One region of the Arthrobacter humicola genome, then DNA from elsewhere that is predicted to be linked to it. Evidence: riboswitches for the same ligand, from Rfam matches in the RefSeq annotation. Region 1 holds a riboswitch; each other region holds the start of a gene.
What was found. Region 1 has a riboswitch for thiamine pyrophosphate ahead of ABD243_RS12670 (bifunctional hydroxymethylpyrimidine kinase/phosphomethylpyrimidine kinase). Riboswitches for the same ligand answer to the same signal wherever they lie in the genome.
Positions count from the first base shown of each region.

Region 1 (5,829 bases):
CCGGCTCCACCGGGGACGCGGTTCAGGGTAACGAAGTCTCCAACGGAAACCTTCTCTTGGCGGCCGCCTGCGCGGACAATCGCGTACACCACTGGGGAACTCACTTCTCTCGACGTTTATTACTAGATTTGCGTGCGGAACCTGGGGCCAAATTGTTTGGACCGGCTCACGCTGTGCCTCAACGCCGGTGGATTCCCCGGGGGAACCCATGAGCTACCCCCGGAACAAATCCACGAGGAATTCCAAGTGGATAGTTCTCAGGGTCATAACCCAAGTGTTGGCGTAAGCACCGAAGATCTAGAATACGCTAATTTTGCCTTCGGCCGCAAATGAGGCTGGTTCCGGCGGGTAGTCCGTGATAGGCGCCACTACGTTTTTACGCAGTGTTGCCGCAACGACTTCCGGAACCGTGCCCCACCATCCTAGCGGGTGTGCGGGGCGGGTTGGGTCAGGCGTGCAGTCTCGGCGCGTCGAAGAAGTGCACTTCGTAGCGTGAGGACTGCCGGAAGGCCAAGGCCATGGCCTCCCGCTCGCCGGCGGAGGCCTGCCGGGCCGCCGCGTCGGTGTACGCAATCGCCTGCCGGGTCGCGGCGGCAAAGTCCTCATCGGCGTACGTCCGCAGCCAGTCGGCGTAAGGGTGCGCCGCGGGGGCGCCGCCGGCCAGGAATTCCCGGTGCAGGGTGGCCCCGACTTCGGCGTAGAGCCAGAAGCACGGCAGGGCTGCCGCCACGAGCACGCCGTAGCTGCCCGAGACGGAGGCGGCCAGCAGGTGGTCCACGTAGGACTTCGTGACCGGGCCCAGGCCGGCCGCCGCGGGGCGGGTGCTGAGCCAGGAGCGGTGGAGCTCGGACTCGACCTCAAGGCAGGTCTGCGCCGAGCGGGCCCAGAACAGTTGTTCGGCCTCGGTGGGGGCGACGGCGGCGGCGCGGGCCAGGACCCGGGAGTAGCCGTTGAGGTAAATGGCGTCCTGGGCCAGGTAGTAGGCGAACTCGTGCTCGGGCAGGGTGCCGTCGGCGAGTCCGCGGATGAAGTCCAGGGCATAGATGGCGTCGAGATCGGCCGCGGCGCCATCGCGCAGAGCCGCGGCGAACTCGCCCTCCGCGGGGGTCTCCGCCGGCCCCTGGCTGTGCTGGCTGTGCTGAGAGCTCGTGCGGTCCTGCACGTGATGGAAGTGATGGACCGGGCCGTTGCCGGTGCCGACGTCCAGGGCCGAGGCTTCGCGGAGCGCACCCAGCAGCCACGGCTTGACCTCCCGCAGTGCGGCTTCCCAGTTCCCCACCCGCGCCTGCACCGTGGCCATGGCCGAGGACAGGGAGCAGCCGGTGCCGTGGCTGTTGCGGGTGACGATCCGCTCCCCCGGCACCACCACGGTCTCCTGCCCCAGCAGCCCTACGGTGTTGACCAGCGCATCCGGGCAGCCGTCCCCGGCACCATCCCCGCCGGGGAGGTGTCCGCCCTTGACCAGGACGGTGGTGCCGCTCAGGGCGGCCAGGCGCTTGCCCTGCTCCAGGGCTTCCACCCAGTCTGCCGCGACGGGTTCCTTAAGCAGGATGGCCAGCTCGGCAAGATTCGGCGTGATGAGGTCCGCCAGCGGCAGGAGGGCTTGCAGTGCGGCCTCGGCGGATTCCTTCAGGAGCCGGTCGCCGCTGGTGGCCACCATTACCGGGTCCAGGACCACGACGGCGGGTCGCACCTTTTCCAGCCAGGTCCGGACGGCGTCGATTACCGCGGCGTCACCGAGCATGCCGATTTTCACGGCGTCGATGCCGATGTCGTCGCTGATGGCGTCCAGCTGCGCCGTGAGGAACTCTGCCGGAGGAACGTGGACGGCGCGCACGCCCTGGGTGTTTTGCGCCGTCAGGGCCGTGATGGCGGCCATGCCGTAGCCGCCGTTCGCCGCGATGCTCTTCAAGTCCGCCTGGATCCCTGCGCCGCCGGACGGGTCCGAACCGGCGATGGCCAGCACCCGGGGAATGCGCAGCGGCGCAGACGGCGCGGAGGGCAGAAAATTGGGAGGCAGAAAAGCGTCGGGCAGAAATTCAGACGGATTCACTGTTGCGGACAAGTCAGACATCCCTTCGCCGGTGCTAACCGGACAGGTTCAACGGGTCTGGATCTCAGCCGGCCCGATGCGCGGCACCCCGTGTCAGTGGTCAAGCCTAGCCGCTGTCCCGGCGCTGGCTTGTTAACGGAGAAGCGGGCCCGGGCCGGAGCGGACGTATTGTTACGCCCGCTCCGGCCCGAACCCGCAATCCACACAACAGCCCGACCGGTGGCGGAAGGGATCAGCCGTGGAGGACTACAGCTCCGATGCCGGCACGCCGACCCCGAGGATGATCGGCTCGTTGCCGGCCGGGATGGCCGGCCTGGCCGCGGCGGGAGCCTTGGCCTCGTGAACCGAGCCGGCCGCGGCCGGCCGTGTTGCCTCGCGGTGCTCCACGGAGGTCTCGTTGGCTGCACCCTGGGCGCGGCTGGCGCTCCGGTTGCGGCGCCCGCGGCGGCCGCGCGTCGTCGTGGTCTCCGCTGTCCGTGAAGCCGGCGCCTCGACGCGCGCCGGCTCGGATGCGGCCGTGGCCTGAGTCTCGTGCTGGGTCTGGGCGGCCGCCTGCTTGCCGGCCTGGGCCTCAGCTTCGCCCAGGTTGGCGAAGGCCTCGGTCAGCAGGTCCAGGGTCAGGGACGGCTCCGGTGTGCCCTCGGCGTGCTCGACGAACGGCAGGGCCACCTGCTCACCGCCGAACGTCAGCACAGCCGCGGGACGGCCGGCTGCCTCTTCCGTGGCGGCGAGCTTCGTGACGGCGTCGACGGCGGCCTGGCGGGCCCCGGCGTCGCTGGCTGCAGCCGCTTCCCCGTCGTGCAGGTGCGCGGCGTGGGCCGCGGCGGCGATGTTCGCCAGCGCGGCACGGGTGGCTTCAGCCTTGGCATGGCGCTCGGCCTCGGTGGGCTCGGCGTGGACGGCGGCCGGTGCGGACTCCGGGCCCTGGCCCCGGCCGCGGCGACGGCTCTTGCGTTCGGTGCGGGCGGCAGGCTGGGCCTCGGCGCGCGGGACGTAGTGCTCGGCAGCGACCGTGTTGGCCCGGCGGTGCTCGACTGGTTCGTCGTGGGTGACGATGCCGCGGCCCGCGCAGGCTTCACACTGTTCGCCGAAGACTTCCAGCAGCCCGGTGCCCATCCGCTTGCGCGTCATCTGCACGAGGCCCAGCGAGGTCACCTCCGCCACCTGGTGCTTGGTGCGGTCCCGGCCCAGGCACTCCACCATGCGGCGCAGCACGAGGTCTCGGTTGGATTCGAGCACCATGTCGATGAAGTCGATCACGATGATGCCGCCGATGTCGCGCAGCCGCAGCTGCCGGACGACTTCCTCGGCCGCTTCCAGGTTGTTCTTGGTGACGGTTTCTTCGAGGTTGCCGCCGGAGCCGGTGAACTTGCCGGTGTTGACGTCCACCACGGTCATGGCCTCGGTGCGGTCGATCACGAGGGACCCGCCGGAGGGCAGGAAGACCTTCCGGTCCAGGGCCTTGTGGATCTGCTCGTCGATGCGCCAGGCAGCGAAGATGTCCGTGTCCTTGGTCCACTTCTCGAGCCGGCCCACGAGGTCCGGCGCCACGTAGGTCACATAGGCCTCGATGGTGTCCCAAGCTTCCTCGCCGGAGACGATCAGCTTGGAGAAGTCCTCGTTGAAGACGTCGCGGACCACCTTGATGGTGAGGTCGGGTTCGCCGTAGAGCAGCTCGGGGGCGAGGATCTTCGTAGAGGTCGACTGGCTCTCGATGCCTTCCCATTGCGCGCGGAGCCGGTTGATGTCGTGCGTCAGCTCTTCCTCGGACGCCCCTTCGGCCGCAGTGCGGACAATGACGCCCGCGTCCTCGGGCAGGCGGTCCTTGAGGATCCGCTTGAGGCGGTTGCGTTCGACGTCGGGCAGCTTGCGGGAGATGCCGGTCATGGAACCGCCGGGCACGTACACGAGGTAGCGTCCGGGCAGCGAGATCTGGCTGGTGAGCCGGGCGCCCTTGTGGCCGACCGGGTCCTTGGTGACCTGGACCAGGACGGAGTCGCCGGACTTGAGCGCGTTTTCGATCCGGCGCTGCTTGCCTTCGAGGTTCACTGCATCCCAGTTCACTTCGCCGGCGTACAGGACGGCGTTGCGGCCGCGTCCGATGTCCACGAAGGCAGCTTCCATGGAGGGCAGCACGTTCTGGACCTTGCCCAGGTAGACGTTGCCGATCAGGGAGTCCTGCTGGGTCTTGGAGACGAAGTGCTCGGCCAGGACGCCGTCTTCCAGGACGGCGATCTGGATTCTGTCGTCGCGCTGGCGGACGATCATCTGCCGGTCCACGGATTCACGGCGGGCCAGGAACTCGGCTTCGGTGATCACGGTGCGGCGGCGGCCGGTGTCGCGGGATTCGCGGCGGCGCTGCTTCTTGGCCTCGAGGCGGGTGGAACCCTTGACCGAGGTGACGCGGTTGTTGACCGGGGCTTCGCTGATGGCCCGCGGCGCGCGCACGCGGGTCACGGTGTTGGGCGGATCGTCGTCTCCCCCGCCGGTCAGTTCCAGGTCCTGGTCACCGCGACGGCGGCGGCGCCGGCGGCGCGAGGTCACGCCGTCCTCGAGCGTCCCCTCCTGGCCCTCCTCGCCCTCTTCCTCGGTGCCTTCAACGTCGATCTCGGACTCGGCGGAGGTGCGGGTGCGTCCGCGGCGGCCGCGGCTACGGCGACGACGGCGGCTGCCGGCGTCCTCGTCCTCGTCGCCTTCTTCTTCCTCGGGCTCCGCTGCTGCGGCCGCCGGGGCCGGACGCACCACGGTGCTGAGGTCCGGGGCCTGGAAGATCACGGAGGTGAGGGCACCCGGTTCCAGGAAGAGCGATGCGGCAGGGCTTTCAGCCGGCTGCTCGTCTGCCATGACGGGCTGTGCAGCCTGTGCCTGTGTTTCGGCGGGTGCGGCGGCCGCTTCTTCGGTTTCTTCTTCCGCCGCAGCTACTGCGGGGACCTCGTCGACCTTCGGAGCGGCCTTGGCGCGGCTGGCGCGGCGCCGGACCGGCTTTTCCGCAACGGCGGACTCTGTTGATTGTGCTGTTTCGGCGGGAGCTTCCGCGGCGGCGGCGTTGGCTTCGGGTTCGTCGGCGAAGGCCGGCAGGGGCTCCGGTGCGGCAACCGGCTTGCGGGCACGGGTGCGCCGTGCGGGGGCTTTTGCCTTGGGTTCGGGGGCTGCGGCCCGTTCGGCGGCGGCGAGCGGCTCATCCGAGGCGGTTGCTGCGGCCAGGGCCGCGGCTTCGGCCACAGCTTCGGCGGCCGCCGCGGGGTCGACCTTCGCGACGGGTGCCTTGCGGCGGGTCCGGACGGCCCTCTTCGGCGCTACCGGAGCCTCTGCTTCCGCATTTACGGCTGTTTCTTGCTTTTCCTCGGCAACAACTAGTTCTTCGTTGCCGGCTACAACCTGATCATTATCCATATGTGGCGACACTCCTGCCCCTGATGCGCCGCCACATTCGGCGCCCGTTGGGGCAAATATGCGTCAACACCCGCAGGCATTGACAGAAGTCAATTGGATACCCTCAGGTTCGCACCGGCAGTGGGGTGCGGCAGCCCTGGAGGGCCGGCGAGATTGTTTTGGAACCCGTTGACCTACACGCCACAACCAGGTGCCGTCCAATGGCATTGCGGGACAGCTGGAATCAGAGGATCCGCAGCTCCCTGCTCATCATTGGCGGTCTTGAAACAAAATCGCCGGACCGGAATCCGGATGTGGATCGGGTTCCAGCCACGATCATTGTCTCACAAGAGCCGTCAAAGCTGGCGTAGGCAAGGCCGGAAGTGCCCCGGCTGCGGGCCGCG
Region 1 is NZ_BAAAQB010000035.1:45,861-51,689, forward strand. Features, by position in the region: gene rplU (50S ribosomal protein L21) at 1-92, opposite strand, end outside; gene ABD243_RS12670 (bifunctional hydroxymethylpyrimidine kinase/phosphomethylpyrimidine kinase) at 449-2,035, opposite strand; TPP riboswitch at 2,057-2,154, opposite strand; gene ABD243_RS12675 (Rne/Rng family ribonuclease) at 2,300-5,446, opposite strand.

Region 2 (5,829 bases), on a different contig from region 1:
AGCCGCCGCAACGGCGCGGTGGAGTGGGCGTAGGCCGCGCCGATGGCGGACTGCACGGCGGCCTGCGGCACTGTGCCGTCGAAGGGCGTGTAGCCGGCCCCGCGGAAGAGCATGCCGGCCGAGTGCACGATGGCCAGCTGCCGGGGATCCGTGGGGTCGAGGGTCCGCAGGTACTCGCCGTAGGGCGTTTCGCCGTCCCAGGGCTTGCCGAGAGCGTGCGTCTGGCGGTGGAAGTGCCGCAGCGACGCCTCGTCCGGGGCTGGCATGGTGCGCAGGATGCCGACCTTGCCCTGGAGCATCAGCCCGGCCGCCGCCATCCCGGTCATGAGGGAAATCTGGGCGTTCCAGTCCTCCACCGGAAGCGGCGGGGCCGCCACGATCCGGTAGCCGCCGTCGGGCAGTTGTTGGATCTCCTGTTCCGGCATGTTCAGGCTCGCGCCGCCGCGGAGGCGTTCCAGCTCCACGCGCTTGATGCCCACCTCCTTCAGCAGCTGCAGCAGGGGCGTTGCGGTGCCGGCGTCGAGCTCGGCCTGGACACCCTTGTAGCTGAGCTTCGCGCGGCTGCGGACCTGGGCCCGGCGCACCAGCACCGAGGTCACCTCCGCCGCGGCGTCGAGTTCGAACTCCCAGACGAATGCCGCGCACAGCTGCCCGGCGAGCAGGCTACCGGCAGCCTCGCTGATGACCTCCGGATGCAGCGGGATCCGCCCGTCCGGGGTGTAGAAGGTCTGGCCGCGGCGGCGGGTCTCGGCGTCGAGCGCCCCGCCCGGCGCGACGAAGGACGGGACATCGGCGATGGCGTAAAGCACGTTGTAGCCCTCGCCGTTGCGCTCGATAAACAGCGCCTGGTCGAGGTCGGTGGAGGACGCCGGATCGATCGTCACGAACTCGACATGGGTGAAGTCCAGGTCCGGCAGCTTGTGCTCGGCCACCGCCGCCTGCGCGTCGCGCAGCACGTCCTCGGGGAACGGACCGGGCAGTTCCAGCGTGGTGCGCAACGCCTTGAGAGCCCCGGCAAGCTGGTTCTGCTGCTCGTGGATACTCGGGGTCAGGCGATGATGGGACACGAAAATCAGGTTAGCCCGATTTCCGCTATTAGTCTTGGATTATGAGCCCAATCCCGGACGATCCTGCCCGCTACAACAGCTTCCTCACGGATCTGCTGGGAGTGATGGCGTACGGGGAGCTTTCGGCCTTCGAACGGCTGTCCTCGGACGCCCGCTATTCACCCACGCTGCATGACCGTGCGGTGCTGGGCAGGATCGCGGTGGTCGAGTTCCAGCACTACGAACTCGTCCGGGCCAGGCTCGAGGCCATGGGCCTGGACACGGAGGCCGCCATGCTGCCGTTCCAGCCGTCCGTGGACCACTTCCATGAGCGCACACGCCCGGCGGACTGGTACGAATCCCTCATGAAGGCCTACGTGATCGACACCGTCTCCGCGGACTTCTACCGTGCCGTCGCCAGGCACGTCGACGCCGCGACGGGGGAACTGATCGAGCAGATCCAGTCCGCCGAGGAGGCCACGGCCGTGCTGCAGGAGCGGCTCAAGGCGGCCCTGGCCGATGACCCCCGGCTGGCGTCGCGCCTGGCGCTGTGGGCCAGGCGCCTGCTGGGCGAGGCACTGACCCAGGCCCAGCGGGTCAGTCTCGAACACGCCTTCCTCGGCGGGCTCTCAGGCCTGGACGACGCCGGCGCCAGGGAACTGGTCAGGGCGCTGACGGCCGAACTCGCCACAAACCACTCGCGCCGGATGGCCGCGCTGGGACTGGCGGGGTAGCTCCGCCGCCGGGGCGGAAACCCGAACGGAACCTGTTCAGGAATCGGCGGCATCCAGCGCCGCCAGCAGTGCGCCGGCTGCGTGGGCCGGATCATCGGCGTCGGTGATTGCCCGGACCACGACGATCCGGCGGGCACCGGCGTCGACTACCTGCTCAACATTGCCGAGGTCGATGCCGCCGATCGCGAACCACGGCAACAAGCTTTCGACCCGGCCGTCGACCGTGCCGGTTCCCTCCCCATCCGCCCGGCCGGTCGCCTCGGCGGCGTAACGCACCAGGTCGAGGCCGACGGCGGCGCGTCCAGGCTTGGTGGGAGTGGCCCACACGGGTCCCACACAGAAGTAGTCGAGTCCCTTGCGGCCGGGGGAGGACGCAATGGCAGCGTCCACCTGCTCCGGGCTGTGGGTGGACAATCCGACTATGGTTTTCTTGCCGAGGAGGCCGCGGGCGGCGTCGAGCGAAATATCCTTCTGCCCGATGTGGAACACCGGAGCCCCGGACAAAGAGGCGATGTCCGCCCGGTCATTGACGGCCCAGAGCCGTCCGTGCCGCTGCGCTGCGGTGTGCAGGACCTCCAGGAGCTCCAGTTCCTCGGCCGCCTCAAGCGACTTGTCGCGCAGCTGGATGATGTCCACCCCGCCGGCGAATGCGGCGTCCACAAAGTCCTCGAAGTCGCCGCGGTCCTGCCGGGCGTCGGTGCACAAGTAGAGGCGGGCGGTGGTGTGGAGGGAGTCCTGGCTCATGACACCAGCCTAGTTCCTCTAAACTGGGCGCATACCGCGGGAGCCCGCAGCGGCCACGTCATCGCTGCACGGCTGAGAGGGCGTCAGAGCCGACCGCTTGACCTGATCCGGCTAGTACCGGCGTAGGGAAGGAATTTTTTATGGGCACAAGAACCAGCCGTGAAGCCGAAGCCGCAGATGACGCCGCCTACCGGGTTTGTGACACGGGCCCCGGTTCCGCAGAGGACCTCACCGCACAGGACACATCCGCACAGGACGTCGCTGTTGACGTTGCGGTGATCGGCGGCGGGGTGATCGGCCACGGCATCGCGTTCGAGGCCAGCCGTGCGGGCCGGTCCGTGGTGTTGATCGATGACGCGCCCGGCAGCGGGGCCAGCTGGGCCGCCGCCGGAATGCTGGCCCCCGTCAGCGAACTGCACTATCAGGAAGAACAGCTCCTGGAACTGATGCTCGAGTCCTCCCGGCTGTGGCCCGCCTTCGTGGCCGGGATCGATGCCGGTGCCGGGATCGACGCCGATGCCAGTGCCGCCAGCGGCCCGGGATCCCGGGCAGGGTCCAGTACCGGCTACCTGACGACGCCGACCCTCGCCGTCGGTGCCGACGCGGCGGACCGGCGCGCGCTCGCGGACCTGAGGGAAGTCCAGCAGGACTCCGGCCTCACCGTGGAGCCCCTGACCGTGCGCGAGGCCCGCAGCCGGGAACCTTTGCTCAGCCCCGGTATCTCGTGCGCATTCGATATCCCGGCCGACCACCAGGTGGACCCCCGCATGCTGATTGCCCGGCTTACCAGGCTGCTCGACGCGGAGGGCCGCTGCAGATTCGTCCGTCGGCGCGCGGCGGGGCTGCTGTGGGAGGACGGACGCGTCGCCGGTGTCCGGCTCGCGGGCGGCGGTTCCGTGCGGGCCGCGGAAACCGTGGTCGCCAACGGGCTCGGCGCCCCCGACCTTGACGGGCTGCCCGCTGGACTGAAACTCCCGCTGCGGCCGGTCTACGGCGACATCCTTCGGCTTCGCGTGCCCGCGCACCTGCAACCACTGCTTACGGCCACCGTGCGTGGCATGGTGCGCGGGGTGCCGGTGTATATCGTCCCGCGGCAGGACGGCACTGTGGTGATCGGCGCCACCCAGCGCGAAGACGGCCCGTCGGATCCGCACGCTGTTTCCGCCGGCGGCGTCTACCAGCTGCTCCGAGACGCTCAGCAGCTGGTGCCCGCTGTAGCCGAGCTGGAACTACTCGAAGCCACGGCGCGCGGCCGCCCCGGCACACCGGACAACGCCCCGATGCTGGGGCGCGTCTCGCGCCCGGAAGGCGGGGACGTCCCGGGCCTCATCATCGCCACGGGATTCTTCCGGCACGGTGTCCTGCTGACCCCGGCAGCCGCCGTCGTCTGTCGTCAACTCATGGACGGTATGCCGGACCCGCGCTGGGCCGGGTTCCGCCCCGACCGTTTCTCCCGCACCCCGGATGCGTCCGGGGACAGCCCCAACAAGGAAGCAGCATGAACATCAGACTGAACGGAACGGAGCAGAGCGTCGCCGACGGCGCCTCCGTCAGCACACTCGTCAGCCAGCTCACGGGCCGGAGCATCGGCCCCGACGGCCGGGCTGCCGACGGGCAGAAGCTCGGTGTCGCGGTGGCCCGCAACGCCGAAGTGGTGCCCCGCAGCCAGTGGCACGCCACCGCGCTCGCCGACGGCGACGACGTCGAACTTGTTACGGCAGTCCAGGGAGGATGACCAGCATGAACGAAACGACTCTTGCAGGATCGCCGGCCCGGCCGGCTGCCGGGGCCCTCGCCGATCCGTTCGTGGTGGACGGCGTGACGCTCGGATCCCGGCTTATCATGGGCACCGGCGGTGCGCCGAGCCTGGACGGGCTGGGCGCGGCGCTTTTGGCTTCCGGGACGGAACTGACCACCGTGGCGATGCGCCGCTATTCACCGGCGGAAACGGGATCGCTGTTCCAGCTGCTCGTGGACCACAACATCCGAGTGCTGCCGAACACAGCCGGTTGCTTCACCGCCAAGGACGCCGTACTCACCGCCGAACTGGCCCGCGAGGCCCTGGAGACGGACTGGGTCAAGCTCGAAGTCATTGCCGACGAGCACACCCTGCTGCCGGACGCGGTCGAGCTCGTGGACGCAACTGAGCAGCTGGTGGCCCGCGGCTTCAAGGTCTTCGCGTACACCAACGATGACCCCGTGCTGGCCCTGCGGCTCGAAAACCTCGGGGCGACGGCGGTGATGCCGCTGGGTGCCCCGATCGGCACCGGCCTGGGCATCCTGAACCCGCACAACATCGAGCTGATCGTCTCGCGGGCGTCCGTGCCCGTGGTGCTCGATGCCGGAATCGGCACGGCCTCGGACGCGGCCTTGGCGATGGAACTTGGCTGCGACGCCGTGCTGCTGGCCACGGCCGTGACCCGTGCCCAGAATCCCGCGCTCATGGGGGAGGCCTTCAAACACGCCGTCATCGCCGGAAGACTGGCGAAAGCGGCCGGCAGGATCCCGCGGCGCGAGCACGCACTGGCGTCCTCCGCGATGGAAGGCCGGGCCGAGTTCCTGTAACGTCTGCGTTCCTCTGAAAGGCCGGTGAGGCTGGCAGGTCTGACCTGGTTCCGCCAGCAGGACCGCTTCATCACAGATCCTCATCACCAGGCGGAACCGGGCCGCGTCGGCCGCCGCCGGGCCCATGGACCGCAGCAACGCCAGCGCCGATTCCACCGCGCCGCCGGCACCATGGCCTGCAGCGCCGTACACGGCAGCGTTCGCGGCGCGGCCCAAAGTACCGTTCCCGGCATGGTCTGCGCCACCGATGTGTGATGCTTCAGACTCCCCGGCCTCGCCGGCCGGGCGGGAACGCCCCGAGGGCATGACCGGGCCGGCCCACGGGGCCAACTCCGGGATGAACGCTCCAACGGCTTTCATGTCTCAACGATCCCAGAGGGGTCCGACAAAAAAGACCGAACCGGTGCGGCCGCGACGCGACGCCGCATCCGGCTGCCGCCCCGGCAGGCAACGGCGGCACGATGCCGGGCAATGTAACTCCGCGTACGACAAGAGTGGACTTCATCAAGGCGGGCGGCCTGCCGGAGCCGCCGGTGCTCAACGAAACGTGACCACGCACCCTGCTGGGCGCGTGGTCACGGAGGTGCAGGTAAACCGGCTGAGCCTGTCCAACGAGGGCGGACGAGGGCCCGCCCTGACGAGAAAATGGGCCCCGTCCTGCTGGCTCCCGGCCAGGACCCGCTAAAGCTTCAGGATGGCGGTGAGACGCTCGGTGTCGTGCCGGGCCCGGGTCCTGCCGA
Region 2 is NZ_BAAAQB010000038.1:25,748-31,576, forward strand. Features, by position in the region: gene ABD243_RS14825 (RNB domain-containing ribonuclease) at 1-1,067, opposite strand, end outside; gene ABD243_RS14830 (ferritin-like fold-containing protein) at 1,109-1,780, shown strand; gene thiE (thiamine phosphate synthase) at 1,817-2,524, opposite strand; TPP riboswitch at 2,551-2,671, shown strand; gene thiO (glycine oxidase ThiO) at 2,665-4,026, shown strand; gene thiS (sulfur carrier protein ThiS) at 4,023-4,259, shown strand; gene ABD243_RS14850 (thiazole synthase) at 4,265-5,089, shown strand; gene ABD243_RS14855 (cytochrome c-type biogenesis protein) at 5,771-5,829, opposite strand, start outside.
Region 2: it holds a riboswitch for thiamine pyrophosphate, as region 1 does, so the genes downstream of both, thiO (glycine oxidase ThiO) here and ABD243_RS12670 (bifunctional hydroxymethylpyrimidine kinase/phosphomethylpyrimidine kinase) in region 1, are expected to answer to the same signal.

Region 3 (5,829 bases), on a different contig from region 1:
GTGGACCGATACGAAAATAGTGGCGGCCGCGCGGCTGCTTGCGTGCCAGAATCCTCACATGACCAAGGAACGCAGTGAACTGAAGAGCATCGGATACGAGATCTTCATCGGTATCCTTTCGATCCTGTCGATCGTGAATCTCTTGCTCTTGTATGCCGTGCAGGAGAAGTCCCTCGACACCGTACTCACCGTGATGAACTCCGTTTTCAGCGCGATCTTCGTCGCCGACTTCCTTTACCGGATCTTCACCGCGCCATCGGCGGGCGCCTATTTCTTCAAGCACTTCGGCTGGGCCGACCTCTTGGCGAGCGTGCCTGTGGCGCAATTCAAGATCCTGCGCATCTTCCGGCTGATCCGGGTGTACCGCCTGCTCCGCGATGTCGGCATCCGCACGATCGGCCGCGCGCTGAGCAAAGATCGGGCTGGCAGTTCCCTGTACATACTGCTGCTCATGGGCATATTGGTGCTGGAATTCGGAAGCCTCTCGGTGCTCCGCGTCGAGCAGGGCGCCCCGGGGGCCAATATCAGGACCGCTTCGGACGCCCTCTGGTACACGATCGTCACGATCTCGACAGTCGGATACGGAGACCAATATCCGGTCACGGATGCGGGCCGTATTATCGGGGCAGGCATCATTGTCATCGGTGTCGGCATCTTCGGTACGTTCACCGGTTACCTTGCCAACTTCTTCCTGTCGCCCAAGAAGAAGGAACCCGCGCCGCCCGTTGAGTCGGCCGACACGGGTACGGTCGAAGGACTCCGCCTGCGCCTCGAAGAGTCCGAAGCCAAGCTCACCGAGATCAGGAAGCTGCTCGTCGAGCCAAGCTAGTCAACGTCCTTGAAACGCCCTCGTTAGACGACGTCCTGGGTCTTGGCGAAGCGGGTGATCGCGCGCTGGGTGCCGCGGTTGGCGAGCACCTGGATGACGGTGCTGACCGCGGCCGAGATCAGCGCGAACGCCAATGCGTGGTGCAGCGTGGTGGGGACGTCGTCGTTGTCCGTGGGCGGCTTGCTGCCCGTGGACTTCTCCCAGACGGTGTCAACGAGCTTGGCACCGGCGTAACCGGCCAGGAGGCTGACGCCGGTGCCGAGCAGCTTGATGAAGAGGTTCATTCTTCGTAACTCCTTAGGGGAGGAAACAGGGCTGCCCCTAGCCTAGCGTTCCTTGCCCGGGCATCCGGACAGGGCCAACGCCCCTGTATTGCCTCGCCCGCCGGACGTACTTTTGAGCATGGAACAGCCCCGGACCCGCCCGCTCGGCCATGCCCGGGGCGCCGCGGCGGACAGTCAGAGCTGGCGGCAACTCTACTTCTGGGCCGGAATCTCCGCCGTCGCGTTCGTGGCGTTGTTGATCGTGGCAGTGGTTCTGGACGCCATTGCCCCGCCACCGATCCACGGCGGTGCCGAAACCCTCGAGTTCATCGCCGGGCACAAGGCGGCCTACGTCGCCGAACAACTCCTGTGGACCGTGCCCAACATTCTTCCGGTTCTGGTATTCGTGACCCTCTTCGTGGCACTCGCCCCGCTGAACAAGAGCCTGGCCCTCATGGCCACGGTGATCGGCGCCCTGCCGTGGGCGCTGTTCCTGGCCGTTCCGGTCACGAGCCGCGGATCGATGATCCTGGTCAATCTCAGTGACAGCTACGCGAACGCGATCGGCACCGCCGGGGCCGATGCCCGGCTCCGCTATGCCGCCGCGGCGGAGGCGCTGATCGCCGAGAACAACACGCCTGCCGCCGTCGGCGTCCTGTCCGCGCTCGGCATCCTGCTGATGTCGCTGACCATGCTCAAGGGCGTGCTGCCCCGTGCGGTGGCCTGGCTCGGGGTGGCCGCGGGCGCGGTTGGCGTGGTGGCGGAGGTACTCCGTTTCGCCGTTCCGGAGGTCTACCTGGTGTACGGCATCCTGATGTGGGCCTGGTTCACGGCGGTGGGGATTGCGCTGATCCGGCTGTCCCGGAGGACGCCGCGCGCGGACGGCGCCGCCGCCTAAGCTCCCGGCGTGAGGACCGTCCGTAAAGCCTCGACCACGAGGTCGTGGTCTGCCTTCTGCGGCAGCCCGGAGACAGTCACGACGGCTACGGCACCGGTGCCGCGCACGTAGATGGGGAACGCTCCGCCGTGGGCGGCGAACTCCATCTGATCGAACCAGGCGTTGTCCTCGATCCTTCCGCCGGCAGCGCGGGCCCGGAGGCCCACCAGCAGGGACGGGACCTCGTAGCGCTGGGCCGTGCGCTTCTTGGCGTTGATCCAGCGTTCGTTGTCCGGAGTGGCGCCGTCCAGCGCCGCGTGGAAGAGCACCTGCTCGCCCTTGGTGATGTCGACGGCGATGGGCAGCGAGCGTTGCCTGCCCAGTTCGACCAGGAGCAGCCCGAGGTCCAGGGCATCGTCCTTGCTGAACGATGCGAACTGGAGCGCATCCATTTCGGCCAGCACGCCGCCAATGAGCGCCGCCAGGGAACCGTGCGGTTGCGGCTCGCTCGAGTCCGGGTCGTACTCGGAGGAGGGATCTGGCGTGGCCGGTGTGTGCGTCAAAATGGTCCAGCTTTCCGTGGGCGACAAGGCCGCCCGCTCGCGGGTCCGGGGGCCGACACGTCGACTCTACCAAGCGGCTCTTCCCGGCCGCGGGGAGCGCCTGGGGCAGGCCGCGGATTGTGACAGCACTCCACTGATAACCCGGGCCGTTCGGGTGTAAACTGAGCCAGCCCACAAGGGCGAAATAATTACGACAGGGGAGCGCCGCCGTCGGGCATCGCCGGAATAGTCCGGGGAAACCAGTGGTGGGCGCTGAGAGTGCGGACAGCCGCAGACCCTCGAACCTGATCCGGTTAGTACCGGCGCAAGGGAGTCGAGTTCTCAGGGTGCGCGGAGGGCGGCGGAAGCCGAGGCCGGCCGGAGCACCCTCCCCTCCTGTTCCTCAGGAGGACGACATGACAGATATTTCAGCACAGCATGGTTCCAGCAGCCGTTCATCGGCCCGGCGCACCTACAACTGGCGTGTGGTGGACATTGTGGTTGCCGCCTTGATCGCCGTCGCCGGGGGCGTCATCTTCTGGGCCTGGGATCAGGGCGCGAACCTGATTTCCACCCCGGTCAACGCGATCTACCCGCCGCTCAGCGGACTCTACGCCGGCGGATGGATGATCCCGGCAGTGCTCGGCATGCTCATCATCCGCAAGCCTGGGGCAGCCCTCTTCTGCGAGACGGTGGCGGCCACGGGCGAGCTGATCATGGGCTCGCAGTACGGCACCACGGTCCTGATCTCCGGAGTGCTGCAGGGCCTCGGCGCGGAACTGGTGTTCGCGGCCTTCCTCTACAAGAAGTTCAACCTCCCGGTGTCCCTCCTGGCCGGAGCCGGCGCGGGCCTCTTCTGCGGCCTGAACGACTCCTTCCTGCCGTGGGGCTGGAACATTGCCTACGAAGCCGGCGACAAGCTCGCCTACATCGTCTTCACCACCATCTCCGGCGCCGTGATTGCCGGCGGACTGTCCTGGCTCGCCACCCGCGGCCTGGCCAAGACCGGCGTGCTGGGCTCCTTTGCCTCCCGCAAGGCCGCCACGGAGCCTGTCTTCTCCTGAACCACGTTCCTGCACCCACTCCGGAACGGCCCTCTTGGAATTGCACAGGCGACTCATGACATCTTCACCAGGCGTACGCCCGGCCGCCGTCACAGCCCGCGGCTGGGGCTGGCGGCACGCCGGAAGGCTCCGGCCTGCGGTCAGCGGACTTGACCTGGACATCCGGCCGGGGGAGCGCGTGCTCCTGCTGGGCCCGTCCGGCGCCGGCAAATCGACGCTGCTCCACGCCCTAGCGGGTGTGCTCGGGGACAGCACGGCGGGGGAAGCCGGCGACGCCGAAGAATCCGACGAGTCCGGCAGCCTGCTGATCGATGGCGCTGTGCCCCGGGCGCAGCGCGGCCGCGCCGGGCTCGTGCAGCAGGACCCGGAAACCCAGGTGGTGCTATCGCGCCTCGGCGACGACGTCGCCTTCGGCGCCGAAAACCTCTCTGTCCCGGCCGGGGAGATCTGGCCGCGGGTCCGCGAGGCGCTCGACGACGTCGGGCTGGGCTGGCTGCCGCTGGACCACCCGACGTCGGCGCTGTCCGGCGGCCAAAAGCAGCGCCTGGCGCTCGCCGGGATCCTCGCGATGCGGCCGGGGTTGCTGCTGCTCGACGAGCCCACCGCCAACCTGGATCCCGCCGGCGTCCTGGAAGTCCGCGATGCCGTTGGCCGCTGCCTGGACAAGACCGGCGCCACCCTGGTGGTGGTGGAGCACCGTGTGGCTGTCTGGAAGGACCTCGTGGACCGGATCGTGGTGCTGCAGCCCGGGTCCGCCACGGACTCCGCGGTCCTGATTGACGGGCCGCCGGACCAGGTCCTGGCCGAGGCGCGGGACATGCTCATCGGTGCGGGCGTCTGGGTGCCCGGCTACGTGCCCGCAACACGTACCCGGACCGCCCCGGCCTCCGGGCAGCTCCTGCTCTCATCGGACGCCCTCGCGGTCTCCCGCGAGCGGCCGCGGCGGGCTGGACTGCGCCAGGGTTTCCGCACGATTGCGCCGCGCCCCGTGCAATCCGGGGTCATGGCCCGGGTCCGCGCCGGAGAGGCCTTGACCATCACCGGGCAGAACGGTTCGGGCAAGTCGACCCTGGCACTGACGCTCGCCGGCCTCCTGCGCCCCGTGGCGGGGACGGTCTCCGCCACGACGGAACTCAGTGGTTGCGCCAATGGTCGCGTAGGCGATGGCGCCGGGACCGACCCGTACCGGTGGAAAGCCCAGCAGCTGATCGCCAGGATCGGGACCGTGTTCCAGGAACCCGAGCACCAGTTTGTCACCGGCAGGGTCCACGATGAACTCATGTTCGGGCCCCGCCACCTCGGCTACGGCGAGGACCGTGTGGACGAGCTCCTGGAGCGGCTGCGGCTGACGGAGCTCGTGGACGCCAACCCCTACACGCTCTCGGGCGGCGAGAAACGGCGCCTCTCGGTGGCCACCGTGCTGGCGGCGCACCCGCAGGTACTGGTCCTGGACGAGCCCACGTTCGGCCAGGACGCCAACACCTGGGCCGAGCTTGCCTCGTTCCTCTCTGAACTTCTCGATGCCGGCACCGCCGTCGTCTCCGTGACGCACGACGCCGAATTCAGCGCCGTCCTTGGCGGCACCGAACTGCGCCTCCACGGCCGGGACGCCGCCGGGTCGGGGGCCGTCAACGCCGCCGGCCCGGACCGGGACCTGCCGGAGGCGGCCGCATCATGAGGGACGAACTGAGCGTCCGCGGCAACCATGCGCTGCTGACCCGCGCCAACCCGCTCGCGAAGTTCACGGCGGTCACCATGGTCACCCTGGTGCTGGCTCTGTCCATCGACTGGGTCTCTGCCTCGGTGGCGCTGGCCTTCGAACTGATGCTTCTGCCGCTGGCCGGGCTGACCGTTGCCCTGCTGTGGCAGCGCGGCTGGCCGCTGATCCTCGCGGCGGCGCTCGGCGGCTGGAGCACCGCCATCCTGGCGCCCGACGCCGGAGCCGTCCTGTTCGACGCCGGGATCTGGTCCATCAGCGCCGGCTCCCTGCAGCTCGGGATCGGTTTCATGCTCCGCGGGCTCGCGATCGCCCTGCCTGCGGTGCTGCTGATGAGCTGCACCGACCCCACGGACCTGGCCGACGCCCTGGCCCAGAACGCGAAACTGCCGCACCGGTTTGTCCTGGGCACCTTGGCCGCCATGCGGCTCGTGGGAATCATGGCCGAGCAATGGCAGACCATCGGGATGGCCCGGCGCGCCCGCGGCGTGGGCTCAAGCGGCAACCCCTACCAGCGCTTCCGCGCCACCATGGGCC
Region 3 is NZ_BAAAQB010000001.1:52,813-58,641, forward strand. Features, by position in the region: gene ABD243_RS00215 (ion transporter) at 59-829, shown strand; gene ABD243_RS00220 (DUF4235 domain-containing protein) at 853-1,113, opposite strand; gene ABD243_RS00225 (DUF4386 family protein) at 1,232-1,990, shown strand; gene ABD243_RS00230 (heme-degrading domain-containing protein) at 1,987-2,532, opposite strand; TPP riboswitch at 2,718-2,861, shown strand; gene ABD243_RS00235 (ECF transporter S component) at 2,928-3,575, shown strand; gene ABD243_RS00240 (ABC transporter ATP-binding protein) at 3,631-5,253, shown strand; gene ABD243_RS00245 (energy-coupling factor transporter transmembrane component T family protein) at 5,250-5,829, shown strand, end outside.
Region 3: it holds a riboswitch for thiamine pyrophosphate, as region 1 does, so the genes downstream of both, ABD243_RS00235 (ECF transporter S component) here and ABD243_RS12670 (bifunctional hydroxymethylpyrimidine kinase/phosphomethylpyrimidine kinase) in region 1, are expected to answer to the same signal.